DNA from 3 places in the Halomonas chromatireducens genome. Region 2 is predicted to be linked to each of the others. Evidence: predicted binding sites of a transcription regulator. Region 2 holds the regulator's gene; each other region holds the start of a gene.
What was found. Region 2 encodes sigma-54, which starts transcription at its own class of promoters, with help from an activator protein. Its sites were predicted from a motif close to TGGCACNNNNNTTGCTNT; they were not measured.
Positions count from the first base shown of each region.

Region 1: a site for sigma-54 is predicted at 5,749-5,766, ahead of LOKO_RS08815 (NarK family nitrate/nitrite MFS transporter). Genes of this name have one in related genera too.
Region 3: a site for sigma-54 is predicted at 3,202-3,219, ahead of LOKO_RS03585 (HAD-IIB family hydrolase). Genes of this name have one in related genera too.

Region 1 is NZ_CP014226.1:1,902,855-1,913,449, forward strand. It holds gene LOKO_RS08795 (Bug family tripartite tricarboxylate transporter substrate binding protein) at 1-877, opposite strand, end outside; gene LOKO_RS08800 (fumarylacetoacetate hydrolase family protein) at 938-1,822, opposite strand; gene LOKO_RS08805 (FadR/GntR family transcriptional regulator) at 1,978-2,700, shown strand; gene LOKO_RS08810 (phospholipase D-like domain-containing protein) at 2,781-4,064, shown strand; gene LOKO_RS08815 (NarK family nitrate/nitrite MFS transporter) at 4,272-5,624, opposite strand; gene LOKO_RS08820 (murein L,D-transpeptidase catalytic domain family protein) at 5,939-6,667, opposite strand; gene LOKO_RS08825 (L,D-transpeptidase family protein) at 6,881-8,491, shown strand; gene LOKO_RS08830 (ABC transporter ATP-binding protein) at 8,520-10,379, opposite strand; gene LOKO_RS08835 (peptidoglycan DD-metalloendopeptidase family protein) at 10,498-10,595, opposite strand, start outside.
Region 2 is NZ_CP014226.1:1,214,013-1,224,607, forward strand. It holds gene pmbA (metalloprotease PmbA) at 1-493, shown strand, start outside; gene LOKO_RS05670 (HPr family phosphocarrier protein) at 539-808, opposite strand; gene rapZ (RNase adapter RapZ) at 811-1,731, opposite strand; gene ptsN (PTS IIA-like nitrogen regulatory protein PtsN) at 1,771-2,247, opposite strand; gene hpf (ribosome hibernation-promoting factor, HPF/YfiA family) at 2,253-2,561, opposite strand; gene LOKO_RS05690 (RNA polymerase factor sigma-54) at 2,671-4,089, opposite strand; gene lptB (LPS export ABC transporter ATP-binding protein) at 4,248-4,973, opposite strand; gene lptA (lipopolysaccharide transport periplasmic protein LptA) at 4,981-5,508, opposite strand; gene lptC (LPS export ABC transporter periplasmic protein LptC) at 5,505-6,128, opposite strand; gene LOKO_RS05710 (KdsC family phosphatase) at 6,133-6,690, opposite strand; gene LOKO_RS05715 (KpsF/GutQ family sugar-phosphate isomerase) at 6,750-7,760, opposite strand; gene LOKO_RS05720 (calcium/sodium antiporter) at 7,793-8,740, opposite strand; gene LOKO_RS05725 (ABC transporter ATP-binding protein) at 8,884-9,696, shown strand; gene mlaE (lipid asymmetry maintenance ABC transporter permease subunit MlaE) at 9,693-10,475, shown strand; gene mlaD (outer membrane lipid asymmetry maintenance protein MlaD) at 10,513-10,595, shown strand, end outside.
Region 3 is NZ_CP014226.1:759,429-770,023, forward strand. It holds gene LOKO_RS03570 (ABC transporter permease) at 1-58, shown strand, start outside; gene LOKO_RS03575 (hypothetical protein) at 205-1,620, shown strand; gene glyA (serine hydroxymethyltransferase) at 1,752-3,017, shown strand; gene LOKO_RS03585 (HAD-IIB family hydrolase) at 3,269-4,156, shown strand; gene LOKO_RS03590 (MBL fold metallo-hydrolase RNA specificity domain-containing protein) at 4,288-5,697, shown strand; gene LOKO_RS03595 (DsrE family protein) at 6,051-6,536, shown strand; gene LOKO_RS03600 (YgaP family membrane protein) at 6,563-6,757, shown strand; gene LOKO_RS03605 (MBL fold metallo-hydrolase) at 6,946-7,812, shown strand; gene LOKO_RS03610 (protein tyrosine phosphatase family protein) at 7,834-8,268, shown strand; gene LOKO_RS03615 (SulP family inorganic anion transporter) at 8,272-10,059, shown strand; gene LOKO_RS03620 (YeeE/YedE family protein) at 10,071-10,532, shown strand; gene LOKO_RS03625 (DUF6691 family protein) at 10,529-10,595, shown strand, end outside.

The sequences.
Region 1 (10,595 bases), 690 kb from region 2:
CCTCCGGCAGGTAGGCAGTGAGGCCATAGTTGAAAGTCACGGCACCGATCGACTGGAAAGCGTCCCACTCCACGCCGGAGGGGGCTTCACCGTACAGCTCCTCATAGACTTCGTAGACCGAGGGGTAATCCGGGAAGGCCGCGTCCCGTGCGCTGAGTACACCGTCTTCTCCGACCGAGCCGCCGGTCATAATGGGTACCGCGCTGCCAGCCTCAACCATGTCGACCACCTGTGACATATAGGCCGGTGTGAACTGGAAGTCGATATTGGTTTCGCCGCGCTCGAAAGACAGGCGGGCCGGGCCGCGGCCATCGAAGCCGAGCACCGTCTGGATATCGAGGTCGAGCAACTCGAAGGCCAGCAGCGTGGGGAGGTCGCTGGCCGCTGCGGCGATGCCACCATAGATCAGGGGCATGTCGGGTTCCTTGAGACCCGCAGGCGAGTCGATCCCGGTCCGTGGCGAGACGTAGATTACCGCACCGAAGGGCAGGCTATAGGCCGGGCGCATGGCGGCGAGGTCATACTCCACAGCGTCCATGCCCAACACATAGGGGTTGGACGTGGACGAGGTGGTGAACAGGATCGTTTCGCCGTCCGGCTCGGCGTTCTGTGCGAACCAGTTGGCGCCGAGGATTGAGCCGCCCCCGGGGCGGGTCTGCACATTAACGCGAGGGTTGCCGGGCAGGTGCTTCTCGAGGAACGGCTCGAGGAATTTGGCGGCGACATAGGTGGCACCACCTTCGCCGAAGGGGACGACCATCTGGATGGTCTTGCCCTCGTAGAAGTCCTCGGCCAGGACATGGTTTGCGGCAAGGCCGCCGGCGGCGACCAGCACGGCGGCTGATAGCGTCTTGAGTACGGGTGGTTGCGTGAACATGGTGTGCTCCTGGTGTTGTTGTGAAATATTGTTGACCCGGTGCGTATACCAGAGGGAAGGTTACTGGCCAACTCGGTTCTCGAGTATCCCCATTCCCTCGACCTCAATGCGTACCACATCGCCAGTCTGCAGGAACCTGGGAGGGTTGAAGCCGATGCCGACCCCCACCGGGGTGCCGGTGATGATCACGTCCCCCGGCTTGAGTTCGATGCCAGCGGAGATGGTTTCGATCAGGGTGGGAATGTCGAAGATCAACTGACCGATATTGGAATTCTGGCGTAGTTCGCCGTTAACCCAGCACTTGATGCTGGCATCGGCGGGATCGATCTCATCGGCGGTGGTGATCCAGGGCCCCATCGGGCAGAAGCCATCCAGCGATTTGGCCAGATGCCACTGCTTGTGATTCTTCTGTAGGTCCCGGGCGGTGACGTCATTGACGACGGTATAGCCCCAGACGTGATCGAAGGCCTGAGCCTTGCTGATGCCTCGCCCTCCTTTGCCAATGATGATGGCAAACTCGGCTTCATAGTCGAGCTGCTCGGTCACCGCGGCGTGGCGCGGGATTTCATCGCCGTTGGCGATCAGGGTGTTGTAAGCCTTAGTGAAAATGATCGGGTGTTTTGGTACTACATCGTCGGCGCTGGTACTGCTGTCGAACCCGGAGTTGCTGAACTCGGCCGCATGTTCGAAGTAGTTCTTGCCGACGCAGAACATGTTGCGGTGGGGGTGTATGGGCGCCTCGACGCGTACCTCGTCGAGCGGCCTGCCGTCGTCGTGTAGCTGGATCCTCTCCCTGAGGTCGTCCCATGCCTGCACTAGCTGATTCATGTCCCCATCGAAGTTGGGTATCAGCTCGGACAGCGGCCAGTAGCGCTGGGTGTGCCCATCGATCAGGGCGACAAATGTCGCCTGATCGGGGCCGGAGCGGAGTGTGGCGAATTTCATCTGGCTTGGTTCTCCATAGGTTTATTTTGGTCCCGCATTTACCGAGATTAGAACTTGTGAAGTACCAATTCAAGGGTAATTTTTGAATAGTGAGACCAAATGGTATAGTTTTCTCTACATTGGTAATCGGAATGGCGCGACATGAAGGACAGCCTGTGAGTGACAAGACCCTGGGCAAGGCGGTGCGTGCTGACGGTGCGCGATCCCTGGCTCGCTATCTGCAGCAGCAAATCGAGAGTGGCAGTTTCCCCGCGGGACACCGCTTGCCAACAGAGCGTGAGCTCAGTGAGCGCTTTGCCGCATCGCGTGGCGCGGTCAGGCGGGTGCTTGGCAACTTCAAGCAGCTGGGGTTGATCACCCAGGTCGTGGGCAGTGGCACCTTCGTCTCGGAAAGGGTCGGTGAGCTGGTTGTGCCACGCGATGAGCCACCGACTGAGGCTCGTTCAGTGGCTATCCAGACCAGTCCGGCACAACTGATGGAGGCGCGGCTGCTGATTGAGCCGCAGATGGTGGCACTAATCGTGCGCTACGCTACCGCATCCGACTTTGAGCGGATGGATGAGTGCATCGTCCGCTCGGAAGCCGCCACGGCTATCGAGGAGTTCGAGCACTGGGATGGGGCACTACACCAGGCGTTTGCCGAAGCTACTCACAACAGCTTCTTCCTGCGTATTCTTGAACTGACCAACGTGGTGCGTGAGGAGGGGGAGTGGGGCCGTCTGAAGCGAGTCTCGTTGACCCCGGAGCGGCGCAAGCGCTACGAGATGCAGCATCGTGCCATTGTCGCGGCACTGCGTGATCGCGATGAGGACACGGCTAGGGCGTTGCTCGAGGAGCATCTCAGGGAAGTGCAGAAGAACCTGTTCGGTAGAGACTGATCCGGGGGCGCCGAAACCCTCGCATTCTCCCTGGGTGCCTGCAATTATTGAGGCAATCTCATGAGGCAGGGAGCCCGTCTGTGAAACGTCGTACTCGCATCGTCGCCTATACGGCGGTGGTGGTAGCTGTGATCTTCAGCGTGGGTAGCGTACTGCTCTACAACGCCACGCCCAAGCCCAAGCGGCTGCTCGAAACCGTGGCAGTGGACTTTACTACCGGCGATGCGGACTTCCAGCGCAGCATGAACCTGATCTTCGAACAGCCGTTGGTAGCCGGTAACCGCATCGCGATGCTCGAGGACGGTGAGGCGATCTACGCCGACAAGCTCGAGTCCATCGATGCCGCCGAGGTATCGATTACCTTCGAGACCTTCGAGTTCTGGGGCGAGAAGGCCGCCGGCCCCTTCGTCGAGGCCCTGGTGGCGGCAGCCGAGCGTGGCGTCTCGGTACATGCACTGATTGACTATTACGGCTCCGTAGACGCAGAGGCGGATAAATTCGAGCGCATGCTGGATGCAGGCGTCGAGATGATCCGCTGGCGTAAACCTTCCTGGTATCAGCTGGCGCGTTTCAATCACCGCACCCACCGTAAACTGCTGGTGGTGGATGGTCGGACCGGTTTCATCGGCGGCGCCAATATCACCGACCGCTGGTTGCCCGACGAAGACGGCCAGGCCTATCGCGATCACCATTTTCGCGTCGAGGGACCGGTGGTGGGCAACATGCAAGCCGCCTTCGTCGATACCTGGCTGGATGCCAGTGGCCGGCTTCTGCTGGGCGATGTCTACTTTCCTGAACTGGAGGCGCAGGGCGAACTGGAGGCGCAGATGGTGACAAGCGCACCTCGCGAAGGTCGCCATCGTATGCGCAAGATGCTGATGGTGGCGATTGCCACGGCCGAGCAGCATATCTCTCTTGGCACGGCCTATTTTTATCCCGACGCCGAGTTTCTCGAGGCGCTGATCGACGCTCGCGATCGTGGCGTCGAAGTCAATATCCTGGTGCCCGGTGACAGTATCGATAAGGGCTTCGTGCGCCACGCCTCGGTCAACCGCTGGCGGCCGATGCTCGAGTCGGGTGTAGCAATCTATGAGTACCAACCCTCGATGTACCATGCCAAGTTGGTCAGCATTGACGATCGCTGGGCCAGCATCGGTTCCACCAACCTCGATAACCGCTCCTTTCGCATCAATGCCGAGGGCAACCTGAATGTCTTCGATGAGGGTTTTGCCCGGGATATCCGTGAGCTGATCGAGGCGGATATCCGCCACGCCGAACGCTATGAACTTGAGCGCTGGGAGAGCCGCCCCTGGCACAAGCGTCTGGCCGGCTGGATCAGCATGCTGGCTGGAGCGCACTTCTGATGCTTGGCGGGTATCTCTGATGCTGAAGGAGGCTGAGTCGCTGCCAAAAGGCCTACCGCCACGTGAAGGTGACGGTAGGTCGAAGGTTGCCAGCAGCAGGTGAGGTCTGGCCTCGGCCCTAGCAGTGCCGGTGATGGCGTGTTTGCCGCGCCGCTCCGCAAGCGACGGCCGGGTGGGGCGAGTCCCCAGCTGTGTGGTGCCGATGGCTCAGCGTAGCGACAGGGCACCGGCGCCGGTGTCTTCGCCCACGGCATCCTGGTAGGCCTTGGCCTCCTCGGCCTCCGTCTCCGGGGAGAAGCGCACCAGAAGGGCGCAGGAGGCCAGCACCAGCACGGTCAGGCCCAGGTAGAACAACCCTTGTTGATAGGTGATCGCTTCCGAACGGAACAGGAAGGCAGCCGCCACGGCGCCCACGTTGCCGCCGGCACCGACGATGCCGGCCACCGCGCCCAGAGCCTTCTTGTTGATGAAGGGCACCACGCCATAGGTCGCACCCTCGGCCATCTGCACGAAGAGGCTGAATACCAGCATGATGCCGATGGCGTAGGAGAGGACATGCATCTGCGAGAAGGCGACCAGGGCGAGGCCTTCACAGATCAGGGCGATGAACAGCCAGCGTACTCTGCCCTTGAGACCGCCGTTCCTGGCGAACAGATCGGAGAAGATGCCGCCCATGGTGCGGGCGAATACGTTCATCAGCCCGAACAGCCCGGCGATCATGCCGGCGGTGGCCAGCGTCAGGTCGAAGTGATCGAAGAAGTAGATGGCGGCAATGTTGTTGATGGTCAACTCGACGCCGAAGCAGATGGCGTAGACCACGAACAGTGCCCATACGCGGATGTCCTTGGCGGCCGCCAGGAAGGTCTTGCCGGCACCGCTGTCGCCGTTGGCCTGGGGAAGCTCGCCCCGGGCGCGCAGGTCCTCGAAGTTGCCGTTGGGCGCATCCTGGGTAAAGCGGTAATAACAGATTCCGGTGACGAACAGCACCACGCCGGGCACCACCATGGCCAGGCGCCAGCCAAGCGTCTCGCTGACACCGAGCATCAGCAGGCCCGAGAAGATCAGCGGCATCAGGATCTGGGTGGTACCGCCACCCAGGTTGCCCCAGCCGGCGCTGGTAGCGTTGGCGGTGCCGACCACGTTGGGCGCGAACATCATGGTGGTGTGGTACTGGGTGATGACGAAGGAGGCGCCGATGGCACCGATCGCCAGGCGCGCCAGCAGAAAGGTCTCGAAACTGTTGGCGAAGCCGATACCCATCACCGGAATCGAGCCCAGGATCAGCAGGCCGGAGTAGGCCTTGCGCGGCCCGATGCGGTCGCATAGCACGCCGATCAACAAGCGCACGATCACGGTGATGGCAACCGAGGCGATAATGGTGTTGCCGATCTGGGTCTGGGTGAGGGAGAGATCTTCACGGACCACCGCCATCAGCGGGGCAATACCGAACCAGCCGAAGAAACAGATATGGAAGGCGAACCACGAGAAGTGAAACGCCCGCATCTGCGGGGTACTGAAGTTCAACAGGCGAATCCTGTTGGCCTTGTTGAGGATTTCCATGGGTCAGGCCTCGCGCTTGATGGGTAGCGATTACGGAGAACGAGCCCTTCATCGTTGAAGGTCTGGTTCGACGCACTCGTACCCCGGAGAGCCTGGTCCACGCCTACCACTCTTTGATTTGCATCAAGCAATCAGCTTGCCATTGTTTTATTTTTCTTTTTATTTCATTTGTTTAATGGGTAAATATAGCTTTGCGGCAGCGGCGGGAACGGTAGTCGAAGAGAAAGTGTGGTGCAGTGCGAAAGGGGAAATGCCCCGCAATGGTGCCATCGGAGGCCTGTGCAAGCGATGGCAGCCGTAGGGGGCAATGGCGGTCAGTTCATGGCCAGCTGCTGGCTATCATTCTGACAGGCCAAAAAGGCGGAGCTCTCCAGCCACTCCGAGTCGGGGTAGTAGGCGAAGAGGTACTGGTCCTCCTTGATGCTGTCGATCAACGGGTAGGTGATTTCCTGCCGCACGGCGGGGCAGCCCTGGCTGCGCCCCAGCCGGCCGGTCTTCTCGATGAAGGCCTCGCTGACGTAGTCGGCGCCGTGGATGACGATGGCGCGCTGGTAGGCGAGGTCATTGATGCCTTCCTCAAGGCCTTCAAGGCGCAGCGAATAACCGTTGCGGCCGTAGTAGCTGTTCATGGTGCGAAACAGGCCCAGGCTCGACTGGTGGCTGCCGTAGACATTGGAAAAGACCTCGGCCATGGCATCCCCCGTGCCCTGGCCGTGAGAGACCAGTTCTTCGAACAACAGCCGCGACTCAGCAAGGTCAAAGACCCACAGGCGTGGCTCTGTCGAAGGGCGGGAAAAATCGATCACCGCCAGGCGCTCGGCATTCGGTTCGGCGCAGGCCAGGGCACTGGCGGCGAGGCGAAGCACATGGGGATCGGCGTCTGGCGCCAGCCGGGTCAGGGTAAACCCAAGGGGAGCCTCGTACTGCGGGTCGGTGAGCAGGGCCTGGGCCAGGAAACCGCCGGCCTGAGCGACAGGCGCGGCGAAAAGCAGGGTGGCAAGCGCGGTGCAGGAGAGTCGTGATAGCGTGGGGTGTCGAGTCATGGCAAGCCTGTATGCAACTCGTCGGGTCCTGTCGCGCAATGCCATCGGCGACATGACCCGGGCAGAGGGTACGGAGCCAGCATCCGTGAGCTCCGGATAAAGACACTATTATGAAGGCATGGGCCAGGAAGGCCAGGGCGTCTATCAACGGATCAGGGGTGCATCATGCGGGTATTTGTCACGATCGGGTTTGTACTGGCTCTTGTGTCAGGAATGGCGTCAGGCGGCCAGGTCGAGGCGCCGACGAACGCCAGGGAGGGTGCCGGTGATGTCGCGCAAGCCATCACCCGTCTGGTCGATGGTGAGGAGGATGCCCTGCAGGCCTTCTACGACGCTCGCGGCCATCGCCCGGCCTGGCAGGATGGCGAGACGGTGGCGGCCTTTGCCGCGGCGCTGCATACGCTGGATAGCGATGGCCTCACGCCCCAGGACTATCAGGCTGATAACCTGGTGGCTGCCCATCGCCAGGCCTATGCCGAAGGGGATAGCGATGGGGGGAACGATGCGGGCAACGATGGGGGCATCGAGAGACAGGCGCGATTCGACCTGCATGCCAGCCAGATGCTGCTGACGGCACTCACGCATCTGCAGCGGGGCAAGGTGGATCCACGCAGTATTGATCCCGATTGGGAGATTCCCATCGTGGATGCCGAGCTGGACCCTGCGGCCATCTCCCGTGCGGTGGATGCCCAGCGCTTCGAGCAGGCCTTTTCCGAGGCGCGTCCCGCCTACGCGCCCTATGAGCGCCTTCGCGCTGGCCTGGCCCGGTATCGAACGCTGGAGCGACTGGGCGGATGGGAAAGCCTGCCTGCACGCGAGCGGGCTCTGCGCCCGGGCGATATCGACGACGATGTCGTACTGCTGCGGGAGCGCCTGGCCATCATGGGCGAGGTCGAGCTCATGGCTGCTGCCATCGAGGCCTTCCCGGGGGCCGTGCTGGATGGGACCGACCCGCGGCGCTATGACGCCAAGCTCGAGGCGGCCGTGCGTCGCTTCCAGCGGCGCCATCTGCTGGAGGTGGATGGCATCGTCGGTGCCCAGACTCTGGCCGCTCTGAACGTGCCGGTGGAGGACCGCATCGATCAGATTCGCCTGAACATGGAGCGCGCCCGCTGGCTGTTGCATGGCCTGCCGGAATCCTTCGTGCTGGTGGATATCGCCGGCTATCGGCTCAGCTACATCCGCCCCAATGGTGAAATCTGGCGTTCGCGCATCGTGGTGGGGCGACCCTATCGACGCACACCGTCGCTGCGTTCCGAAATCACCCACATGACGGTCAACCCGACCTGGACGATTCCCCCGACGATCCTGCGTGAAGACGTGCTGCCCGCCGTTCGCCAAGACCTGGGCTACCTGTGGCGTGAGCGAATCCAGGTACTGAGCCCGTCCGGTGAACCGCTGGATCCCTGGGAGATCGACTGGTCGCGTCCGGGTAATGTGGTGCTACGCCAGGCTCCCGGGCCGCATAATGCGTTGGGCCAGGTGGTGATCCGTTTTCCCAATGACCATATGGTCTATCTGCACGATACGCCATCCCAAGGCCTCTTTTCGCGGGAGCAGCGCGCCGCCAGTTCCGGCTGCATTCGGGTGGAGAATATCGGCGAGTTCGCTCAGCTGCTGTTCGACGACACCGACAGCGGTCACGATGTGCGGGCGCAGATCGACCGCGGGGAGACCCGCAACGTGCGGCTTGCGAAGCGCATGCCGGTGATCCTGCACTACTGGACCGTGCATCCGTCCGAGGATGGCCAACTGGCCTTTCGACCCGATATCTACGAGCGCGACGCTGCGCTGCTGCAGGCGCTGGATCGGCCGTTATCGTAAAAACGACTCGCGGATGGAAAGTGCATCCTCAGCGATAGCCCTTGGCCTGAAGGCGGAACAGCCGGGCATAGCGGCCGTTGGCGGCCATCAGCGACTCGTGGTTGCCCTGCTCGATGATCTCGCCACCGTCGATGACCAGGATGTGGTCGGCGGCGCGCACGGTGGAGAAGCGGTGAGAGATGAGAATGGTCATCTTGTCCCGGCTGTGTTCGCGGAAGTCGTCGTAGACGGCGGCCTCGGCGGCGGCATCCATGGCGGCGGTGGGCTCGTCCAGCACCAGAATGTCGGCGCTCTCGCGCATATAGGCCCTGGAGAGGGCGATCTTCTGCCACTGGCCGCCGGAGAGCTCCTGGCCACCCTTGAACCAGCGCCCGAGCTGGGTGTGGTATCCCGCCGGCATCTCATTGATGAACCCCTCGGCAAGCCCGCGTCGGGCCGCCTGTTCCCAGCGGGCCTCGTCCTCGAAGGAGGCCACGTCGCCGGCGCCTAGGTTCTCGCCCACCTTCATCTGGTAGCGCACGAAGTCCTGGAAGATCACGCCGATGCGCCGGCGCAGGGTCTGGACGTCCCAGTCGCGCAGGTCGCTGCCGTCGAGCAGGATTCGCCCTTCACTGGGTTCGTAGAGTCGGGTCAGCAATTTGATCAGGGTCGTCTTGCCGGAGCCGTTGGCACCGACCAGGGCCAGGCTGCCGCCGGGCGTGACGTGCAGCGAGATGCGGGTCAGCGCCGGCTTGTCGGCGCCGGGGTAGGTGAAGCTGACGCTCTCGAAGCGGATCCCGTCGCCGGGAGTCACTCCCTCGGTCAAGGCGCCTTGCTCGGCGGCCACCGGCTGCTCCAGGTACTCGTAGAGGTTAGACAGGTAGAGATTGTCCTCGTACATGCCGCTGATCGAGGTGAGGCTGGCCGACAGCGCCGCCTGGCCCTGCTTGAAGACCATCAGGTACATGGTCATCTCGCCCAGGGTGAGCTGGCCGGTGACCGTTTCCACCACCACCCAGGCGTAGGCGCCGTAGAAGGCGGCCGTGCCCAGCAGGCCGAGCAGAAAGCCCCAGGTCTCCCGGCGTATCGTCAGGCGGCGGTCCTCGCCGTAGAGCGTGCCGAAGATCCTGCGGTAGCGATCGAGCAGCAGTGGCTCCAGCCCGAAGAGCTTGACCTCCTTGATGCTGTCCTCGCGGGCCAGGACAGTCTCGAGGTACATCTGCATTCGGGTCTGGGGCGATCGCCAGCGAAACAGCCGGAAGGCGTCGCCGGAAAACTTTGCCTCCGAGGCGAAGACCGGCAAGGCGCCGACAAGCAGGATCAGGATCGCCCAGGGCGAAAACTGCACCAGCAGCACGCCGAAACTCGCCAGGGAGATGGCGTTCTGCATCAAAGAAAAGGTCTTGTTGACCAGGCCGAGTGGACGAATGGAGGCCTCGCGCCGGGCCCGTGTCAGCTTGTCGTAGAACTCGGAGTCCTCGAACTGGGCAAGCGACAGGGTGCCCGCCTTCTCCAGGATCATCACATTGACCTTTTGGCCAAGCAGGGCACGCAGCAACGACTGCTGACCCGAGAGCCCGCGCTGGGCCATGGCGATGGCGGCGATGACGCCGGCTTCCGCCAGTACGTAGCGCAGCACCGGCCACCACTCGACCTCGCCGGTGTCGCGGTGGTGGGCCATGGCGTCGACGACCGAGTCGACGATAAGCTGGCCGATCCAGGCGGCAACGGCCGGCAATATTCCCGCCACCAGAGTGCAGACGGCCAGGCCCACCGTGAGCGGCCGTGAGGTCTGCCACACCAGGGCCAGCGCACGGCGGCTGTAGCGGAACACGCCAAAGAAGGTGCTCAGGCGATTGCCTGCGGGGGGCGGGGCCGGAATTGGGTTGCGCGAGTATGACGAGGACAAGCGGCGTCTCCGGAAGAGGGGCCTGCGCCAGCGTCCATTCTGGTCAGTCAGGTCTATCCTGAACGAGCCGACGCCCCACCGGTCGGCGGGGCGTCGGATAGGGCGGAGGCGTTTCGCCTCAGTCGGCGTCGCTGTCCTGCGCCTGAGCGACCACGGTGCCGGTTTCCCCGGAGCGCAGGACGGCCAGCAGCGGTTCGGCTTCCTGCTGGAAGGCCA
Region 2 (10,595 bases):
CTGGTTCTCCCTCTATGAGCGGCCCATGGAGAGGGGCGGCATGGCCAGCTCCCCCTTCGACAATGACGGGGTCCAGACCCGTGACAACGTTTTCATCGAGAATGGGCAACTGGCCAGCTACATGCTGTCCGCCTACAGCGCCCGGCGTCTCGGCATGCAAACCACCGGCAACGCCGGCGGTGCGCGGAACCTGCGTATCGACGCTCCGCTGGCAACCCGCGACGAACTGCTGGCGCGCATGGGCCGCGGGGTGCTCGTCACCGAGCTGATGGGGCAGGGGGTCAATGGCGTCACCGGCGATTATTCCCGGGGCGCTGCCGGCTTCTGGGTGGAGAACGGGGAAATCCAGCACCCGGTGGAGGAGTTCACCATCGCTTCGAATATGGAAGCGATGTTCAAGGGGCTGGCCGCGGTCGGCAGCGATATCGACACCCGTGGCAGTATCCACTCCGGCAGTTGGTTGATCGATGAGATGACCATCGCTGGAGGCTGAGGCGGGCCATCAGGGGCGCTGTGTCACGTCCAGGGGGAGGGGTGCTTAGGCATCCTCTTCGAAGCGGGCATCGAACAGGGTCTCCAACGCATCGAGGACCTGTTCGGCGTCCTGTCCCTCGGCGCTCACCGTCAGCTCGGTGCCGCACGGGGCGCCGAGCATCAGCAGTGACATGATATTGCAGGCGTCGGCATCCTGGCCGCCACGGCTGACAGTGACTCGTGCCTGGTAGGGTTGGCAGCACTGCACCAGCTTGGTGGCCGCTCTGGCGTGCAGGCCACGCTTGTTGGTCAGTGTTAGCTTGCGGCTGGCCACGCTTACGACTCCTTGCGTTCAGGCTTTCCCGGAGCGTCCTGTGGTGAGGGGGAGACCGGCGTGTGTATGCCGAGCTCTCGGTGGCGCAGGCGAACGTCAGGCTGCAGCTGGGCCAGGTGGTGTGCCAGCCGTTCGGCAAGGTATACCGAGCGATGCTGTCCACCGGTGCAGCCGATGGCGACGGTGAGATAGCTTCTGTGGCTGCTGCGATAGGCGGGGAGCCAGCGCTCGATCCAGCCGATGATGTCGTCAAGCATCTCCCCCACCAGCGGATACTGCTCCAGGAACTCAACGATGCTGGGCTCGCGGCCGGTGGCAGAACGCAGCCGCGGGTCCCAGTAGGGGTTTGGCAGGCAGCGGGCATCAAAGACGATATCCGCATCAAGGGGCACCCCTCCCTTGAAGCCGAAGGACTCGACGGTAAGCGTCAACTGATCGGGCCGATGGCTGGCAACCTGGTCGGTGATGCGGCCTCGCAGGTCATGGACCGAAAGCCGGGAGGTGTCGATGATCAGGTCGGCCAGGTTGCGAATGTCGCTCAGGGTGGCGTCTTCCGACTCGATTGCCTCTCCCAGCGTCATGTCGCTGCCACGTGTCATCGGATGGCGTCGCCGTGTGGCCGAGTATCGCTCGATCAGAATTCTTGCATCTGTGGTGAGGTAGATGACCTGGCAATCGATCTTGCGGGCGCGCAGCTCCTCGAGCAGACGGGGGAAGCGCTCCAGGGCATGGGGGAGGTTGCGTGAGTCGATGCTGACAGCAATGGAGGATTGGCCGGACGGTCCGCTGGGCAGTTCTTCTACCAGCGATCCCAGCAGCATCGCTGGAAAGTTGTCGATGGCGTAGTAGCCCAAGTCTTCGAGCGCCTGCAGTGCGATCGACTTGCCGGAGCCGGAACGGCCACTGATGATCACGAGCTGCATGCGGGTCTCCTGGTTGGCTGGCCGGGCGGCCCGGGAAGGTCAGAGCGGCGTCGGCGTCTGTCGTCGAATGGCTTCAATGAGCCGCTCGTGGAGCTCACGTTGGCTGTTGCTCTTGCGCAGTGCCACTCGAGTGTCGACATCGTTCATGATGCTGGCCACCTGGCTGAGTAGCGCCAGATGTGTATCGTCCGCCTCTTCCGGGACCAGCAGTACGAAGACCAGGTCGACCGGCTCGCCGTCGATGGCGTCGAAATCGATAGGCTCCGCCAGCTGGAGGAAGGCCGCGACCGGACTGTGACAGTGGGGGCTCCTGGCGTGAGGAATGGCCACCCCATTGCCGATGCCCGTGCTACCGAGGCGTTCTCTGCCGATCAGGCGGGCAAAGACTTCCTGGCTGTCGAGGCTCGGCGTGTTCTGTGCGATGAAGGTGCTGAAGAATTCCAGCACCCGTTTCTTGCTGCCACCGGGGACGCCGAACAAGGCGCGCTCCGGCGGCAGAATGGTTTCCAGTGTCATGGCAATCAGCGAATGCCGGCGCCCTGGGCGCGGGCCTGGGCTTTTTCCTTGTGTTTGACCAGTTGACGGTCGAGCTTGTCGGTCAGTGCGTCAATAGCGGCGTACATGTCGGGATCGGTGGCCTCGGCATGAAGGTCGGCGCCGGCAGCATGCAGGGTGCAGGCGGCCAGTTGACGCTCCTTCTCTACCGAAAGCGTGACCTGGACGTTGGTGATGTTGTCGTAGTGGCGCTGCACGCGGGTCAGTTTTTCGCTGACGTAGTCACGCAGGGCATCGGTCAGTTCCACATGGTGGCCGGTAATATTGACTTGCATGACAGGCTCCTTCGTCCTTCGGGTGGTGCCTCGATTGTAACCCTTTTTGAGGCCCTGCAAACCCCTCCCTTTCCGGTTTCCTGCGAAGGGTCAAGAGAGCGGGCTGGGGTCAGCGAAATCGCTTGCGCTCGCTTGAGGAGGGTATGCCCAACGCTTCCCGGTACTTGGCGACGGTTCGCCGCGCAACGCGGATGCCGTCCTCGGCCAGCAGATCGACCAGGCGACTGTCCGACAGCGGCTTGCGGGGCGGCTCGTCCTGTACTAGCTTGCGGATCCGGGCACGGATCGCGGTGCTGGAATAGGCGTCGCCTTCGCCTTCTCCGCCGCCGACATGGCTGGAGAAGAAGAACTTGAGTTCGAACACGCCGCGCGGCGTGTGGATGAATTTCTGGGTCGTTACGCGAGAGATGGTCGACTCATGCATATCCACGGCCTGGGCAATATCAGCCAGTATCAGTGGCCGCATGGCCTCCTCCCCCTGCTCGAGAAAGTCGAGCTGGCGGGCCATGATCTCGCGGCCGACCCGCAGCAGGGTGTCGTTCCGGCTGGCCAGGCTCTTCATCAGCCAGCGCGCCTCCTGAAGGTGATCCTTGAGAAACTGGTTGTCCTGGCTCTTGTCGGCGCGCCTTACCAGGGCCACGTAATCGGGCTGGATGCGCAGTCTTGGCAGGGCGTCGGCGTTGAGCTCGACACGCCAGCCGCGCTCGTCATGGTGAGCGAGCAGGTCGGGGGTGATGTAATTGCCACTCACCTCGGCGAACTCGCTGCCCGGGCGCGGGTCCAGCGAGCGAATCAGACCGATCACCTCCTCCAGGGCCTCATCGTCCAGCCCCAGGCGGCGCTTGAGCAGTCGGCGATCGTCGCTGGCCAGGGCTTCGAGGAACTGGCGGACGAGGCGCCTGGCCTGGGGGAGCAGCGGGGTGTCGTCGGGTAGTGCCGCGAGCTGCAGCATCAGGCATTCACGCAGGTCCCGGGCAAAGACACCGGTAGGTTCGAATTGCTGCAGACGCAGCAGCACCTGCTCGACCTCCCGGGTTGGCAGGCCCTCGAGGCCCTGCTGGCGGAGCCCGTCGCGAATCTCTTCCAGCGGCTGCGCCAGGTAGCCGGTGCCGTCCACGGCATCGATCAGGCTCTCGGCGATCTGGCGCTGGCGCTCGCTGAGATCGGTCATCGCGAGCTGCCAGATCAGGTGGCTGGCCAGGCTCTGCCCGGCGGCCTGGCGTTCAAAATCAGGTCCTTCGCCGCTGCCCGAGCTGGCGCCATGGTCGGGGTAGGTGTCAGACCAGTCGCTGTCGGTGGAAAGTTCAGAGGGAATTTCGCTGGCCCAATCGTCGTCTTGGACCGCTTCGGCGGTCTGTTCGCCGAAGCCGTCGTCGAGTTCCAGCATGGGGTTGGTTTCCAGCGCCTGCTGGATCTCCTGACGCAGATCGAGCGTCGAGAGCTGCAGCAGCGCAATCGCCTGCTGCAGTTGGGGCGTCATGGTCAGCTGAGTGCCGACACGGAGTTGCAAGGATGCTTTCATGGCCATGAGAATAGGGGGCTCATCTGCCGAAAAAAACCACCCTAGCCCCCAATGGTTCGACTTGCAAGTGTTTTGAGTGCAATAAGCATGCCATCCGCAATTTCCGTGCCGAATATGCATGTTTATATTGACAGCAGGCAGTTGTGTTGATCGAGTCGCCAGGTTTAGAGACGGAAGTCCTCGCCGAGATAGACCTCACGCACCCTGCGGTTGGCGAGAATGGCATTGGCATCACCTTCCGCAATGATCTGCCCGTCTCCGACGATGTAGGCGGTATTGCAGATATCCAATGTCTCGCGCACGTTGTGGTCGGTGATCAGGACGCCGATATCACGCGCCTTGAGCTGACGGATGATGCCTTTGATTTCACCAACGGAAATAGGATCCACGCCAGCGAAAGGCTCATCGAGCAGGATGAAGGCCGGCTCGGTGGCCAGCGCCCTGGCGATCTCCACCCGTCGCCGTTCGCCGCCAGACAGGCTCATGCCGAGATTGTTGCGGATATGGGTAACATGAAAGTCTTCCAGCAGCTCTTCCAAGCGCGCATGACGGCCTCGTCGGTCCAGGTCCTTGCGCGTCTCGAGAATGGCCATGATGTTATCCGCCACCGAGAGCTTGCGAAAGATCGAGGCTTCCTGGGGAAGGTAGCCAATGCCGGCGCGGGCACGCTCATGCATGGCCGACCCGCTCAGGTCCAGGTCGTCGATATGCACTTCACCGGCGTCGGCGCGGACCAGGCCAACGATCATGTAGAACGAAGTGGTCTTGCCGGCACCGTTGGGGCCGAGAAGGCCGACGATGCTGCCCTGCTCGATGGAGAGGCTGATGTCGTGTACCACACGGCGACGCTTGTAGCTCTTGGCCAGGTGAGTGGCTCTCAGGGTCTTCATTACCACGTCAGCGCTCCGGTTGCAGGGTCATGCGAATCCGCTGGCGCCCTTCGACACCTTCGCTCTCGGCACGAGCCTGAACCACGCGGCGATCGAGGAAGTACTCCAGATAGCCGCCATCGAAGGTATCGCCCCGCTGATGCAGCTCGGCCCTGTCGATCAGTTCGACGCGGCGCTCGGCGACATGATAGATGATGGTTCGCCCCCAGCCACGCACCACGGGTTCGTCCGGGTCGGGCTGCTGCTCGATATAGGCGCGCTCGCCGGTGGCGATGGCGCGAGTCAGTTCGCCAGCCTGGTTGCGGCGGATCTCGACCCGGTTGCCGGTCAGTTGCATGGTCCCCCGGCGAATGTCCACGTCACCGGTATAGACGGCGGTGCCGGCGGTGTCGTCGAGATCGAGCTGGTCGGCCTCGACTTCGATGGGTTGGTCGGCGTCTCGCTGCTGGGCCAGGGCCGGGCCGCTTCCCCACGCCATGCCAACCAGCGCCAGGGCGATTAGCATGCGGGCGGTTGGGAACTTGAATTGCTTCATGGCGTGACATCCTCTGGTTCGATGGCTTCGGCCTGGCCCTGCTGGGCGCGCTCCGGGGGGTGGTGGCCGCGAACATTGTCGGTCAAACGTGACCGGTTGTCATGGATCCAGGCATCGAAGCGGTCGCCGCGCATGTGTTGGGGGGGCTGCTGGAGCAGTGCCGGGGTGTCGCTCCAGGCGTGCCCGACATTGGCGTCGAAGTGCAATATTTCTGTGTCGAGCTGCCAGCGCTCCTCGGGGGCGAACAGTCGGGCGTTGCCGGTCAGTGTCAGTGGATTGCCCCCGGGGCCAAGTCGCCCTTCGTCGCCGCTGGCAATCCAGCGCCTACCCTCTCGATCGATCAAGTGGGCCACCGGGGTTACCGCTCGGGTGACATCATCGTGAGGAGTATGCACCAGGCGCGGGCTGTCCAGGCGCTGGTGGGCACGGCCCTGGGCGTCGAATCGCGTCAGCCTGGCTTCTTCGAGGTAGTAGTCAGGTTCGCCGGCCTCGTCGGTGGGCACCGGGCCGGGAGCGGGAGTCTGCCAGGGCGCTAGCCATGCAAGCAGTGCTCCCAGGCCAATCAGGATCAGCAGGAGCCATAGTCGAAACGAGGGGCGGGGCAGGCGCTTGGGCAGCATGGGGTCAGTGCTGGACGTGAAGATAGGTGTCGACCAGGGCGTCTCGGTGTCCTTGGGCTTCGAGCAGGGTATCGCAGATCTCGCGAACGGCCCCGTGGCCACCGCTGCGTAAAGTGACCCAGTCGGCCAGGGCGTGAATGTAGGGAGGGGCTCCAGGGACGGTGATGCCAATGCCGGCCCGCTGGATGGCGGCCAGGTCGGGAAGATCGTCGCCGCAATAGGCGACCTGCTCCAGAGAGAGGTTCTTGCGTCGGCAGAGTTCGCGCAAGGTGGCCAGCTTGTCCTCACAGCTCTGGAAGACGTGGTCGATGCCCAGCGCGGCAGCGCGATGACTGACCATGGAGGATTCTCGACCCGTCAGCAGGGCAACCTGGATGCCGGCGCGCCGCAGCAGCTTGATGCCCAGCCCGTCCTGGGTATGGAATGCCTTGATCTCAACGCCGTCGGCCTGGAAGTAGAGTCGTCCGTCGGTCAGTACCCCATCGACATCGAGGGCCAGTAGACGGATCTGGCGTAGACGGTCGAGGAGCCGGGGGTCGTTGATCGGAGTTGCCAGAGCCATGGGCTCTCCTTGTGGTTCAAAAGGTCAGTGGTTCAAAAGGTCAGGGGTTCAATGGGTCGTCAGATCACGCCGCTGCGCAGCAGGTCGTGCATGTGCAGGGCACCGACCGGATGTCCTTCTTCGTCGACCACGGCCAGGGCCGTGATCCGATTGTCCTCCATGACGCGCACCGCCTCGGCGGCCAGCAGGTCGGGGGCGATGCGCTTGCCGGGGCGAGTCATGACGTCATCGACACTCAGTTGGCTGAGGTCGGTATGCTGGTCCAGGGTGCGGCGCAAGTCGCCATCGGTATAGACACCAATCAGTCGATTCTGCACGTCCACCACACAGGTGAAGCCGAGCCCCTGTCGGGACATCTCCAATAGTGCGTCCCGCAGCGGGCTGCCCATCGGGACGCTCGGCAGTCGCGTACCCTGATGCATGAGATCGGCGACCCGTAGCAGGAGCCGCTTTCCCAGGCTGCCTCCCGGGTGTGAGCGGGCGAAGTCCTCAGCGGTGAAGCCGCGGGCTTCCAGCAGGGCGACGGCCAGGGCATCTCCCAGGGCTAGCGCCGCTGTGGTAGAGGCGGTGGGGGCCAGGTCCAGGGGACAGGCCTCACGGGCGACGGCGGCACTCAGGTGAGCGTCGGCATGGCGGGCCAGGGTCGACTCGGGGTTCCCCGTCATGCTGACCAGCGGCGTGCCCATACGCTTGAGTAGTGGCAGAATCGCTGTGACTTCTCCGGTTTCACCGGAGTTGGAAAGGGCCAGCACCACATCGCCCGGAGTGATCATGCCGAGGTCGCCATGGCTGGCTTCGCCGGGGTGGACGAAGAAGGCCGGCGTCCCGGTGCTGGCCAGGGTCGCGGCGATCTTGCCGGCAATATGGCCCGATTTTCCCATGCCGGTGACGACCACCCGACCCTGGCAGGCAAGCATGAGCTCACAGGCATGATCGAAATGGCTATCCAGTCGATCGGCAAGGGCGCCGATGGCCTGGTGCTCGATTTGAAGCGTGCGACGGGCGCTATCGCGCAATGGCGATACGTCGGCGGGATCGGCTTGATGTGGAGAAGCAGCGTCTATGGTCATGATGATGATTGTTGCCCGTTGTGGCGTTTCACTCAAGGAGCGCCGTTGCCGACAAGCCCCAGCCAGCCCAGATAGGCGAGATAGCACCCCAGCAGCAGGCTGGCAGGCAGACGCTCGATGCGGCCTTGGCGCTGCCACAGAAGCAGCATGGACATGGCCAGGGTCAGCAGCAGCATGATCGGATAGTCGCGGCTTGCCGCTGCCGCATCGATCGGCCCAGGTGCGAGCAGGGCAGGAATGGGCAGCACTGCCAGCAGGTTGAACAGGTTCGAGCCGATGACATTGCCGATCGCCAGTTCATGGTGCCCCTTGAGGGCGCTGGCCACGCAGGCGGCCAGCTCCGGCAGGCTTGTGCCGATGGCCACGCCGGTCAGGCCGATGATCAGCTCACTGACGCCCATGCCCTGGGCCAGTTCACTGGCGCCCCAGACCAGTATGCGGGAACTGAGTGCCAGCAGCAGCAGCGTGCCGACCAGCCAGCTAAGCGCCCGTGGCAGCGCCAGGTCGGGTATATCTCCCATCGGGGCGGCGTCCGGGGTATCGGCACGAACCAGCCACCACAGGCTGAAGATCAGCAGGAGGGAGAGAAACAGTGCGTCGAAGCGCCCCAGGATGCCGTTGGCCAGGGCATAGCCTGCCAGTCCGGTGGCGCCAAGAAGCAGCGGCAGCTCGCGCCGCACCAGAGAGAAGGGGACGGGGATCGGTCGAACCAAGGCCGTGATGCCGAGAACCAGGCCGATGTTGGCGATATTCGAGCCAAGTGCGTTGCCGGTGGCCAGGTCGGGGATACCATCCAGTGCTGCGAATACTGCCACGACCATTTCCGGGGCCGAGGTCCCCAGCGCCACCACGGTCATGCCAATCAGCAGGGGACTCAGGCCGGTGCCGCGCGCCGTGGCTGCGGCAGCGCCGACGAAACGATCGGCGCTCCAGACCAGACCGATGAGGCCGACAGTGGCCATGAGCAGGGGGATCAGCATGAATAAGGCGGGGCCGAGGCATCCAGGAGGCGTATATTAGACGTGCTGGCGGGCCCGGGTGCAAGTGCGGCCTGCGTTGGGCTGGCGCCCTGCGACCCGGTTAGGATACGATGTTCGATAATTTTTTCGATGGACGTCTCGCAATGACCGATTCCCCCTTCGTGGTGGTGGAGGGTCTGCATTTCGCCCGGGGGGAGAAGGACATCTTCCGCGGCGTGGAACTGCAAATCCCGCGGGGCAAGATCACCGCCATCCTGGGTCCCAGCGGTACGGGCAAGACGACCCTGCTCAAGCTGATTGGCGGGCAGCTTGCCCCCGATGCTGGTCGCGTCAGTATCGACGGCGAGGATGTGCATGCCCTGTCCCGCAAGGCGCTTTTTCGATTGCGGCGTCGCATGGGCATGCTGTTCCAGAGCGGTGCACTCTTCTCCGATCTCAGCGTATTCGAGAACGTGGCTTTTCCCCTGCGCGTACATACCGATCTGCCCGAGGCGATGATCCGTGACGTGGCGCTGATGAAGCTGCAGGCAGTCGGGCTGCGCGGCGCGCGCGACCTGATGCCATCGGAGCTTTCCGGGGGGATGGCCCGGCGGGTCGCTCTGGCGCGTGCCATTGCCCTGGACCCCGAACTGATTCTCTACGATGAGCCCTTCGTGGGGCAGGATCCGATTTCCAAGGGGGTGTTGGTCCAGCTGATCAAGCGGCTCAATGATGCGCTGGGCCTGACTGCCGTCGTGGTGTCGCACGATATTCAGGAGACGCTGTCCATAGCCGACTATGTCTACGTGATTTCCGATGGCCGGGTCATGGCCCAGGGTACGCCGGATTCACTGGACGTGGATGAGGATCCGCGAGTCAGTCAGTTCGTCCATGGCGAGCCCGATGGTCCGGTCCCTTTTCATTATCCGGCGACGGATTTCTTCAGCGACATCCTCAATGGGGAGGGGCGCCCATGATCGGGCGAATCGTGAGCTTCGGGCGGCGCGGTTGCGAAGTGCTCGAAGCCCTGGGCCGGGCAGGGCAGTTCCTGGCCCAGTCAGCCGTTGGTGTGCCGTCCCGGGAGGGCTGGTACCTGTGGCTGCGGCAGGTGCATTTCGTCGGCGTGCTGTCGCTGGCCATCGTGCTGGTTTCCGGGCTCTTCATCGGCATGGTGCTGGCGCTACAGGGCTACACCCTGCTGGTTGACTTTGGTGCCGAGCAGGCGCTGGGTCAGATGGTGGCGCTGTCGCTGCTGCGTGAACTCTCACCGGTCGTGGCGGCACTGCTGTTTGCCGGCCGGGCCGGCTCGGCGTTGACCGCCGAGATCGGCCTGATGAAGGCCACCGAGCAGCTCACCAGCATGGAGATGATCGGCGTCGACCCCCTGAGGCGGATAGTGGCCCCCCGGCTGTGGGCCGGTTTCGTGGCGCTGCCGGTGTTGACCGTTGGCTTCAGTGTGGTCGGCATCTACGGCGGTTACCTTGTGGGGGTCGAGTGGCTCGGGGTCTTTGAAGGCTCCTACTGGGGCAATATGCAGGGCAGCGTTGATTTCATTGGTGATGTCGGCAACGGCATGGTCAAGAGCGTGGTCTTCGCCCTGGTGGTCACCTGGATCGCGGTGTTTCAGGGTTATGACCTGGTGCCCACATCGGAAGGCATTTCGCGGGCTACCACGCGCACCGTGGTCTACTCGTCACTGGCGGTGCTCGGCCTGGATTTCGTGCTCACCGCGTTGATGTTTGGTGGATTTTCCTGATGACGGGAAGACTTGTTTTGACGTTCGGAGAGACGCAATGAAGCGCAGCAAGACGATGGAGCTGGGGGTTGGCCTGTTCATGCTGGCGGGTATCCTCGGGCTCCTGTTCCTGGGGATGCG
Region 3 (10,595 bases), 450 kb from region 2:
GCGCAGCGTGCGTCGGCAGACGCCAATGGAGAGCCTTGGCCTGCTTGGTGAAGCGTGAATGACTGCGTCGTGTGCCGGACTCCGCGTTGACCTGACATTGACTGGCTCCGTTGGCGAGGGAAGCCGAGGGGCGCTTTTCTGGTTACACTATGTAAAGGCGGCCGTGCGGCGCGCTGTTATTCTTTCACAGAGGAGGTGACGTCGATGAATGCACCACGTCCAGGTGCTTCGCGCCTTGGTTCCGCCCTGGCTTTCGCCACGCTGACGGGAGTGTCCGGCGCGGCATTTGCCGACGCAGAACGGCTCGAGACCGAGCTTCGCTCCCTGTTCGGGGGCTACGGCAACGTCGAGATCGGCGATGTCTCCAGTGCCATGCTGCGCTCCCGTGTCACAGCCAAGGACTTCGTCTTCGAGTCCGAGGAGGGTGAGCGGCTACTCATCGACAGCTATGAGGTCAGCGGTGACTATGACAGTCCCGATGAGGTCACCCTGAAAGGGGTGCGCATCGAGGACAGTCTGACCGAGCTGATGCTGATGAGTGCAGAACGTATCGTGCTGGGCAAGCCCTCGCGAGCGGTCTTCCCCCTGGACGACAGCTTGGCGCCAGACGAGGTCCGCATTGGCAGCCTGGCGATCGATGGCATCGTGATCGACCTTGCCTCTGAGATTGCCGAGGACATGTTCTATGGTACCCCTTTCACCAGCAGCCAGGGCCGCATGACCATTGAACAGGTTCGCGGACAGTCGCTGGCCCATGATGGCATCGGCATGCTGGAGCTCACGGGAGTGGCAGGCTCGGGGGAAGACCTTGATGAGTTCGGCTCCGGCTCCTTTACGCTCGCCTCCCTGCGCTTCGAAGGATTGACCGGGCTGGATGTGGACGGTGAGGAGCAGCTGAACTCACTGATCCTGCGCGACCTCGCGATCGAATCTGACCAACTGGTCGGCAGCTTGGAGCTCCTGGATGTCGATGGCGACTTTTCTGACGGCCAGGGCGGGGTGCGCATCGAAGGCTTTCATATGGACTTGGCTCGCATGATCGAAATGGCCCCGGAAGACGAGCGGACCCAACTGCGCATGGCCAGTAACGTACTGACCGACGGGACCGGTGAGCTGCGCCTTGACGCCGCCTTCCTGGGAAGCTGGAAGGAGGGAAGCGAGCACAGTGTCCTGGTCAGCGACAGTCGTATCGAACTTCACGACGCACTACGCCTGATGCTAGATATCAATCTGCCCGTCGTGCTGCCGGGTGGGATGGAACCCGCAGATGTCTTTGCCGATGCCGGCTCGCTGCAAGCCGCGACACTGCTGGGGGGCGACATCCGTCTATCGCTCGCCAATCAAGGGCTCTTCGGTCGCCTGGCCACACTGGGGGCAGCGATGGAGGGTGTTACCGAAGCGCAGTATGTCGAGCAGGCGCGAACCCAGGCCCAGGGTTTCGGCATGATGTTCGGCCCTCAGGTTCAGTCGGTTCTGATGGGGCTGGTGGAGCTTCTGGAAGGGGCAGCCGAGGAGCTGGATATCAGTATTACCCTGCCCTCGGAAAGCAACATGGCCACCTACATGGTTGACCCGCTGGGGCTTCCGGATAAGCTTTCCATGAAGGTGGAAACACGTTGAAGCTGCAGCAGGGCTAAAGCCTGCATGAGAAATGGTGTTGCTGCCCATGACGGCCTTTCAAGTGAAAGCCGTCATGGGCTGGGGTATCATTATGCATCCTGATTCTTCCCGTGATGCGAGGTTCCCCGCCGATGTTCAGCCGTGACATGACGATTGCCGGTTTCGATGATGTCCTGTTCGATGCGATGCAAAAAGAGGTCGCTCGCCAGGAAGCGCACATCGAGCTGATCGCCTCCGAGAACTATGCCAGCCCCCGGGTTCTCGAAGCCCAGGGCAGCCAGCTGACCAACAAGTACGCGGAAGGCTATCCCGGCAAGCGCTACTACGGCGGCTGCGAATACGTCGACATCGTCGAGCAGCTGGCCATCGACTATGCCAAGCAGCTGTTCAATGCCAGCTACGCCAATGTCCAGCCCCACTCCGGGTCCCAGGCCAACAGCGCGGTTTTCCAGGCGCTGGTTAAGCCGGGTGATACCGTGTTGGGCATGAGCCTCGATGCCGGCGGCCACCTGACTCACGGCGCCAAGCCCAACTTCTCCGGCAAGCACTACAACGCCGTGCAGTACGGCATCGACGAGAGTGGTCGCATCGACTACGAGGAAGTGGCGAAGCTTGCCCGCGAGCATCAGCCGAAGATGATCATCGCCGGCTTCTCCGCCTACTCCCAGATCATCGACTGGGCCAGGTTCCGCGAGATCGCCGACGAGGTGGGGGCCTATCTGCTGGTCGACATGGCCCATGTGGCCGGCCTGGTGGCCGCTGGCGTCTACCCGACTCCGCTGCCCCACGCCCACGTGGTCACCACCACCACCCACAAGACCTTGCGCGGTCCCCGCGGCGGCTTGATTCTCTCCAGCGAGGGCGATGCCGAGATCGAAAAGAAGCTGCAGTCCGCAGTCTTCCCCGGCGGTCAGGGTGGCCCGCTGGAGCACGTCATCGCTGCCAAGGCGATCTGCTTCAAGGAAGCCATGGAGCCGGAGTTCAAGACCTACCAGCAGCAGGTGGTCAAGAACGCCCAAGCCATGGCCGGCGTGTTCATCGAGCGCGGCTACGACATCGTATCCGGTGGTACCGAAGACCATCTCTTCCTGCTGTCGCTGATCAAGCAGGGCCTGACCGGCAAGGATGCGGACGCCGCCCTGGGGCGCGCCCACATCACCGTCAACAAGAATGCCGTACCCGGCGACCCCCAGAGCCCCTTTGTCACCTCCGGGTTGCGCATCGGCACCCCGGCGGTGACCACACGCGGCTTCGGTGAAGCCGAGTGCAGTGAACTGGCCGGCTGGATCTGCGACATTCTCGACACCATGGCCAGGGGCGACGATACCGCCGCTCTGGAAGCCGAGGTGAAGGGCAAGGTCGAAGTTGTCTGCGCGCGCTTCCCCGTCTATCGCTGAGAACCACTCTCGGCGATAGCTAGCTTTAGTTGAGTACCTGAATCGTAAGCCCCATTCTGGTTGCACCAGAACGGGGCTTTTTTGCACTATTTCTGTGCATGCGATGCCGCCTTGGTGGCGATTCGACGCTGCCAGCACGCCTGCCCTCGGGGAGGGGCGAGCCGCACTGGCCTCCAGGCTGGATTGGCACGACTCATGCAGAGGATTTTCCATGCATAGGGTTTTCCAATCCCGATCGCGCTGGAGCCACCATGACGATGAAGCCGCTTCTTCTGGACCCCGCCCTGCAGCCGCGCCTGGTCTTCACCGACCTCGACGGCTCCTTGCTCGACCATGACAGCTTTCAATGGCAGCAAGCCAAGCCTTGGCTGAAGCGGCTCAAGACCCTGGGCGTGCCGGTCATTCCGGTTACCTGTCGTACCCGTGCCGAGTTACTGCCATTGCGAGAGCAGCTCGGGCTAGGCGATACGCCATTCATTGCCGAAAATGGGAGCGTGGTTGGCTTGCCCCCGGCCTGGCGGCATGCCCACCTGGAGCGTGATAGCTATGGTTCGGACGGGAGTGCCATGCGAAACCTGGGCCTGGATATCGACTTCATTCGAAAGCGACTCAGCGTGTGGCGGGAACGACTTGGGGGTGTTTTCAGGACCTTGGGCGAGATGACGCTAGAGGAGGTCATGGCGCTGACAGGGGTGAAGGCGGACGAGGCCCGGCTGGCTCGGATGCGCCAGGGGAGCGAACCCCTGTTATGGCAGAGCGATGCCTCATCCCTTGCCGCCTTTCGCGAGGCGCTTCAGGGCGATGGCCTGAATCTGGTTCAAGGCCGACGCTTCTGGCATGTTACCGGCGGCCTGGACAAGGGTGGGGCCGTGACCTGGCTGGTGGGTCGCTTCAAATCGCTGCGGGGATGCGAGCCGCTGACCCTGGGTCTCGGCGATGGACCCAGCGACCAGTCGCTGCTGGAAGCCGTAGACCAGGCGGTGGTGATTCGAGGCAGTGATGTCTCTACCCTGGCTCCATGCCAGCCGGCGCTTTATCGTAGCCGATCGGCGGGCCCCTCGGGTTGGGTCGAAGGTATCGCTTATTGGTGGGGCGCGGAGGGTGCCGGGGCGATGCCGAAGCAGTCGCTATTCTCCTGAACCAGCCTTGTTTCACCAAAGTGTGTCGGCGCTTTGGTCGCTCCTATCTGTCTGCACTTGTTCGACCCAAGGTGGCTACCTTCCGGTATGCTGGCGGCTAGACACTCATAGACGCGCAGGCTCGAGACGCAATGTCGACATTGACCTTTCTGGGAGCGGTCGGGGAAGTGACCGGCTCTCGCTATCTTCTTGAAGTAGATGGTAATGATCGTACCCATAAGCTGTTGTTGGAGTGTGGCCTTCACCAGGGCGGTATAGATGCCGATGAGGCGAACGCCAGGCCGTTCGGCAAGCTGGCGAGGGAACTCGAAGGGGTGGTGATCTCCCATGGCCACCTGGATCACGCAGGCCTGCTGCCCAAGCTGGTGCGAGAAGGCTACAGTGGGCCCATCCACTGCACCCGTGGCACTCGTGACCTGCTTGAAATCATGCTGCAGGATGCCGCCTTTGTCATGGCCAAGGACGTGGAATGGGAGAACAAGTGGCGCAAGCGCCAAGACAAGCCACTGGTTGAACCGCTCTACGACCTGGACGACGTGGAGCGAACTCTGGCACTTTGCGAGTTCCACCGTTATGGCCAGCCGGTCAACCTGCCCGGCGGTGCCACCCTGGTGTTCCGTGATGCCGGCCATATCCTAGGCTCGGCGATTGTCGAGCTGACCGTCCCCTCCGGTGGCCAGCAGAAGCGGCTGGTGTTCTCCGGCGATCTGGGGAATCCCAGCTCGGTGCTGATGCGCGACCCCGACAAGGTCTATGAGGCCGATGTGGTGCTGATGGAGAGTACCTACGGTGACCGTGACCACCGCCCTCTGGACGAGACATTGGAGGAGTTTGCCCAGGTGCTGGAGAAGGCCCACGAGGCGGGAGGCAATGTGCTGATTCCCGCCTTCGCCGTGGGGCGTACCCAGGAGATCCTCTATCATCTCAGCGTGCTCTACCACGAGGGGAGGCTGCGCCAGCAGATGGTGTTCCTCGATAGTCCCATGGCGATCAAGGTCACCGAACTCTACCACCGGGCGCGCAAGGCGCTGGATGCCGAGGACCTAAAGGTGCTCAATATCGCCGCCAGCGGCGACACCAGCCAGTACCTGCCGATTTTGCGCATGACCCGTACCGTTGAGGAGTCCATGGCGATCAATCGCATTCATGGCGGTGCGATCATCATTGCCGGTGCCGGCATGTGTACCGGCGGACGGATCATCCACCACTTCCGCTACAACCTGGAGAAGCCAAATACACGGCTGGTGATTGTCGGTTTCCAGGCTGCCGGTACCCTGGGTCGCCAGATCGTCGACGGTGCCCAGCGGGTACGCGTCCTGGGGCAGGACCTGGCGGTCAAGGCGAAGGTTCATACCATCGGCGGCTTCTCGGCTCACGCGGGCCAGACCGACATGATCGGCTGGGCCGGCGCCTTCCGCAACAACCCTCGCTTCTATTTGGTCCACGGCGAGCCTGCGGCCCAGGAGGCCTTGAAGGCCGGCCTGGCCGAGAGCGCCATCAAGGCAGAGATCCCTGCCTACGGCGACCGGATCGAGCTCTAGAGCAGCACCATACGACTCTCCGGGCCGCTTTCAAGCGGCCTTTTTTTTCGCGGTTCCTGCGTATCAGGTGGTTGATGCCTCTCTTGCATCGCTTGCGCCTTCTCTTTCGCGACGGAGAAATGAAGCATTGTCCTAGGGCGATCGATTCTGTCTGGCCTCAAGCTGGAAATATTGACTGACATCAAGATGCGTCCCTATGTCGCGTGCCAGCTATCAGGTTATGGGCTACTCTTGTTTTTCTGGAGTTAGGTTATTAATATATTCCTTTGTGGTATAAGCAGTCGAAGGATTCGGCTCAGACAGCATCCTGGAGTCGATGCCAGCGCAATGAATCAAATGAGAGAGGTGAGGAAATGAGCATCAAGACAACACTGACCCTGGCCGCCGTTGCTACCGGGATGGGTCTTTTCGGTACGGCGCTTGCCGCCAGCCACGGCGACGACCACGGCCAAGAAGACAGCGCCGAGCGCGCACTGGTGATCCTCACCAGCGACTCCCTGCAGACACAGGCTATGGCGATGATCCTTTCCAATGCCATGCAGCAGCAGGGCGCTGATCTTTCGATCCTGCTTTGTGATGCTGCCGGAGACCTGGCCGTAGAGGGTTATGCCAGCGCCGAGCCTGTCAATACGCCACCAGAAAATCCGGCCGGGCAGGTCACCCCGGAAGGCATCTTGCAGATGCTGATCACCAATGGCGCCCAGGTCGACGTGTGCGCGATCTATTTGCCCAACAGCGAACATGAGCAAGCTGATCTGCGAGAGGGTGTTGGCGTTGCGGCTCCTGGCCCAATGGCCGAAATGATGCGTGATTCGACTATTCCGGTTTTCAGTTTCTGAGGCCATCAAGTCACAAGGTGAACTGCATGAAGAGTAACGTAGGTAGCATCGACAAGATTGCGCGTATCGTGATCGGCGCCGTGCTGATCGGCTTGGCGATGACCGGCGTCATCAGTGCCTGGGGATGGATCGGCTTGCTGCCGCTGGCCACCGGGCTGTTGAACTTCTGCCCGGCCTATACCCTGCTGGGAATCAATACCTGCAAGCTGAAGAAGCAATAGCCGGTTTGATTGCGTGACTCGGGACCCATCACCACGGTGATGGGTCTCGTTCGTTGTAGGGAGTGGCTATCGCTATTAGTACAGAGCTGTAGCTCATTAATTCCAAAACAGTATATCTTTATAACTGTATTTGCGCTATGCTGTAGCTCACTCTGGAAGGCAACGACACTGATTGGAGGTATTAGCCCATGTCCACGCCGATCGTGACCCACTTCTTCGACGAGCCCACCAACACCTTCAGTTATGTGGTGCAGGATCCCGACAGCAAGTCCTGTGCGATCCTCGACTCGGTGCTCGATTTCGATTACGCCGCGGGGCGCACCGATGTTCGCTCCGCCGACCAGATCATCGCCTTCGTGCGTGACAACGGCCTTGAGGTCGAGTGGATCCTCGAGACCCACGTTCACGCCGATCATCTCTCCGCCGCGCCCTATCTGCATGAGAACCTCGGCGGAAAGACCGGTATCGGCGCCAACATCACAGTGGTGCAGGATGTCTTCGGCAAGGCCTTCAATGCCGGCACCGAGTTCGCCCGGGATGGCAGCCAGTTCGACCGCCTGTTCGAGGAAGGCGACACCTTTGCCATCGGCAGCCTGGTAGGGCGTGTGTTGCACACACCGGGCCACACACCTGCCTGCCTGACCTATGTGATCGACGATGCCGCCTTCGTCGGCGACACCCTGTTCATGCCCGACTACGGTACTGCCCGCTGCGACTTCCCAGGCGGTGATGCCCGCACCCTCTATCGCTCCATCCAGAAGGTCCTGGCTTTGCCGGGGGAGACCCGCATCTTCCTGTGCCACGACTACAAGGCGCCGGAACGAGAGAAGTACCAGCATGAAACCAGCGTGGCCGAGCAGCGCGCACAGAACGTGCATGTGCACGAAGGCATCAGCGAGGAGGAGTTCGTCCAGATGCGTACCGAGCGCGATGCGACCCTCGATATGCCGAAGCTGATTATCCCTTCGGTGCAGGTCAATATGCGTGCCGGCCACATGCCGCCGGCCGAGGACAACGGCCAGGTATACCTCAAGGTCCCGATCAACAAATTCTGAGTGAGCCAGGAGACGAAGCGAATGAATATTCAAGAGCTGGAGAGCGGTTTTTCCATCGCCGATGCCGTGGCCCCTCAGGACCTCGAGGAGATCGCCCGGCGGGGTTTCAAGGCGGTGATCTGCAATCGCCGCCCCGGTGAAGCCGAGGATCACCCCGACGATCGTGCCCTGAGTGAGAAGGCCGCTGATCTGGGTCTGAAGTGGCGCTGTATCCCGGTCACACCGGGCGAATACAGCGATGCCGATATCGAGGCATTCGGCCAAGCCCTGGATGCGTTACCCACGCCGATCCTGGCCTTCTGCAGGACCGGCAAGCGCGCCGTACATCTCTGGGCACATGCCCGCAGCAAGGACGCCACCTGTGATATTCCCGCCCTGATGGCAGCGGCCCATGCAGCCGGCCATGACCTGGAAGAGCGGCGTGGGTTGCTGGAAGCGGGTGCCGGGCAGAACTGAGCAATGAACCCCCGGCGCTACCTTCCGATCCTGCAGTGGCTGCCTGGCTATGGCCGCGCCACCCTGGGTAGCGACCTGCTGGCGGCGGTGATTGTGACTGTCATGCTGATACCGCAGTCGCTGGCCTATGCCATGCTGGCCGGGTTGCCGCCGGAGGTGGGTCTTTACGCCAGCATCGCGCCACTGGTGATCTATGCCGTGTTCGGCACCAGCCGCACGCTGGCAGTGGGGCCGGTAGCGGTGGTGTCACTGATGACGGCAGCGGCGGTGGGGCAGGTCGCCCCCCAGGGGACGCCGGAATATCTCGGTGCAGCCCTGGTGCTGGCGCTGATGTCGGGGTTGATCCTTACCCTGATGGGTGTGGCGAGGCTCGGCTTTCTGGCCAATTTTCTCAGCCACCCGGTGATTTCGGGGTTCATCACCGCCTCCGGATTGATCATTGCCGCCAGTCAGCTCAAGCACGTGCTGGGCGTTGAGGCGAGCGGGCATAACCTGCTGGATCTGCTGAGCAGCCTGGCCGTCAGCCTGGACGGTGTGAATGCGCCAACCCTGGCAATTGGACTTTCCGTGCTGCTCTTCCTGTATGCCGCCAGGCGCTGGCTCAAGCCAGCCCTGCGGCGGGTGGGTGTACCTGCGCGACCGGCGGACATGCTGGCCAAGGCCGCCCCGATCCTTGCCGTGGCCGTGACGACCCTTGCCACCTGGGGGATGGGACTGGATGCCCTGGGAGTCGCCGTGGTGGGTGAGGTGCCGGCCGGCTTGCCGCCGCTGACGCTGCCGGGCTTTGACAGCGGCCTGTGGAGCCAGCTCTTCGTGGCCGCTCTTCTGATCAGCGTCATCGGTTTCGTGGAGTCGGTGTCGGTGGGCCAGACACTTGCCGCCAAGCGGCGGCAGCGTATCGACCCGGACCAGGAGCTGGTGGGGCTCGGCACATCCAATATTGCGGCTTCCTTTACCGGTGGCATGCCGGTCACCGGTGGTTTCGCCCGTTCGGTGGTGAACTTCGATGCTGGCGCTCAGACGCCTGCAGCAGGCGCCTTTACGGCATTGGGAATAGCCGGCGCAGCGCTGTTGCTGACGCCGCTGATCGCTTATCTGCCCATTGCCACCCTGGCGGCCACCATCATCGTGGCGGTCTTGTCACTGGTGGACCTTTCCGCCATCAGACGTACCTGGGCGTACTCCCGCTGCGATGCCATGGCCATGCTCGTCACCATCGGCGTGACGCTCGGCGTTGGTGTGGAGTCCGGTATTCTGGCCGGCGTGGGGTTTTCGCTGGCCCTGCACCTCTATTATACCAGCCGCCCACATAGCGCCGTGGTGGGTCGTGTTCCAGGTACCGAACATTTTCGCAACGTGGAGCGGCATCAAGTGGAAACTGACCCGCAGCTGGCCATCCTGAGAGTCGATGAGAGTCTCTATTTCGCCAATTCGCGCTACCTCGAGGATACGGTCATGGAACTTGCGGCGCGCCAGCCGGGGCTGCGCCACATCGTACTTGCCTGCCAGGCGGTGAATGTCATCGACGCCTCGGCCCTGGAAAGCCTGGAGGTGATCAATGCCCGCCTGCGCGATGCCCAAGTCAAGCTGCACCTGGCGGAGGTCAAGGGGCCGGTCATGGACCGGCTGGAAAAGACCCAGTTCTGCCGCGATATGACCGGTCAGGTGTTCCTCAGCACTTTTGATGCCTGGCGCTCGTTGTGCGGTGAAACACATGCCCTGGGGCGCCCTTGCGGTGTTACCGATCCGGTGTCTCCGGGGACAACGGCTGTTGAAGATCGACTGTCATAAAGGAGGTTAACGTGGACTGGATAGCGAGCCTGCAGGGGCTGGTAGGTGGCGTAATGATTGGTCTCTCGGCCGTATGGCTGATGGCAACGCTTGGCCGCATCGCCGGCATCAGCGGAATTGTCGGCAGCCTGGTGACGACCCTGCCCAAGGGCGACAGCGCCTGGCGCGTGGCCTTCATGATGGGCCTGGTCAGCGGCCCGCTGCTGCTAATGCTGCTGGGCGGCGGCCTGGGTAACGTGGCCGATGCGCCTGGCGTAGTGGTCGGCCAGCCTGCCGGTGGGGTGGGTCTGATGCTAATAGCAGGCCTTCTCGTCGGCGTGGGGACCGGTCTGGGCAGTGGCTGCACCAGCGGGCACGGTGTCTGCGGGCTGGCACGGCTGTCGCCACGTTCCCTGGTGGCCACGGTGACCTTCCTGGCATGCGCCATCGTTACCGTCTATATCGTGCGGCACGTGATCGGAGGTGGTGCATGAAGACGCTGATGGGTTATATCTCCGGGTTGCTGTTCGGGCTGGGACTGGCGCTCGCCGGCATGA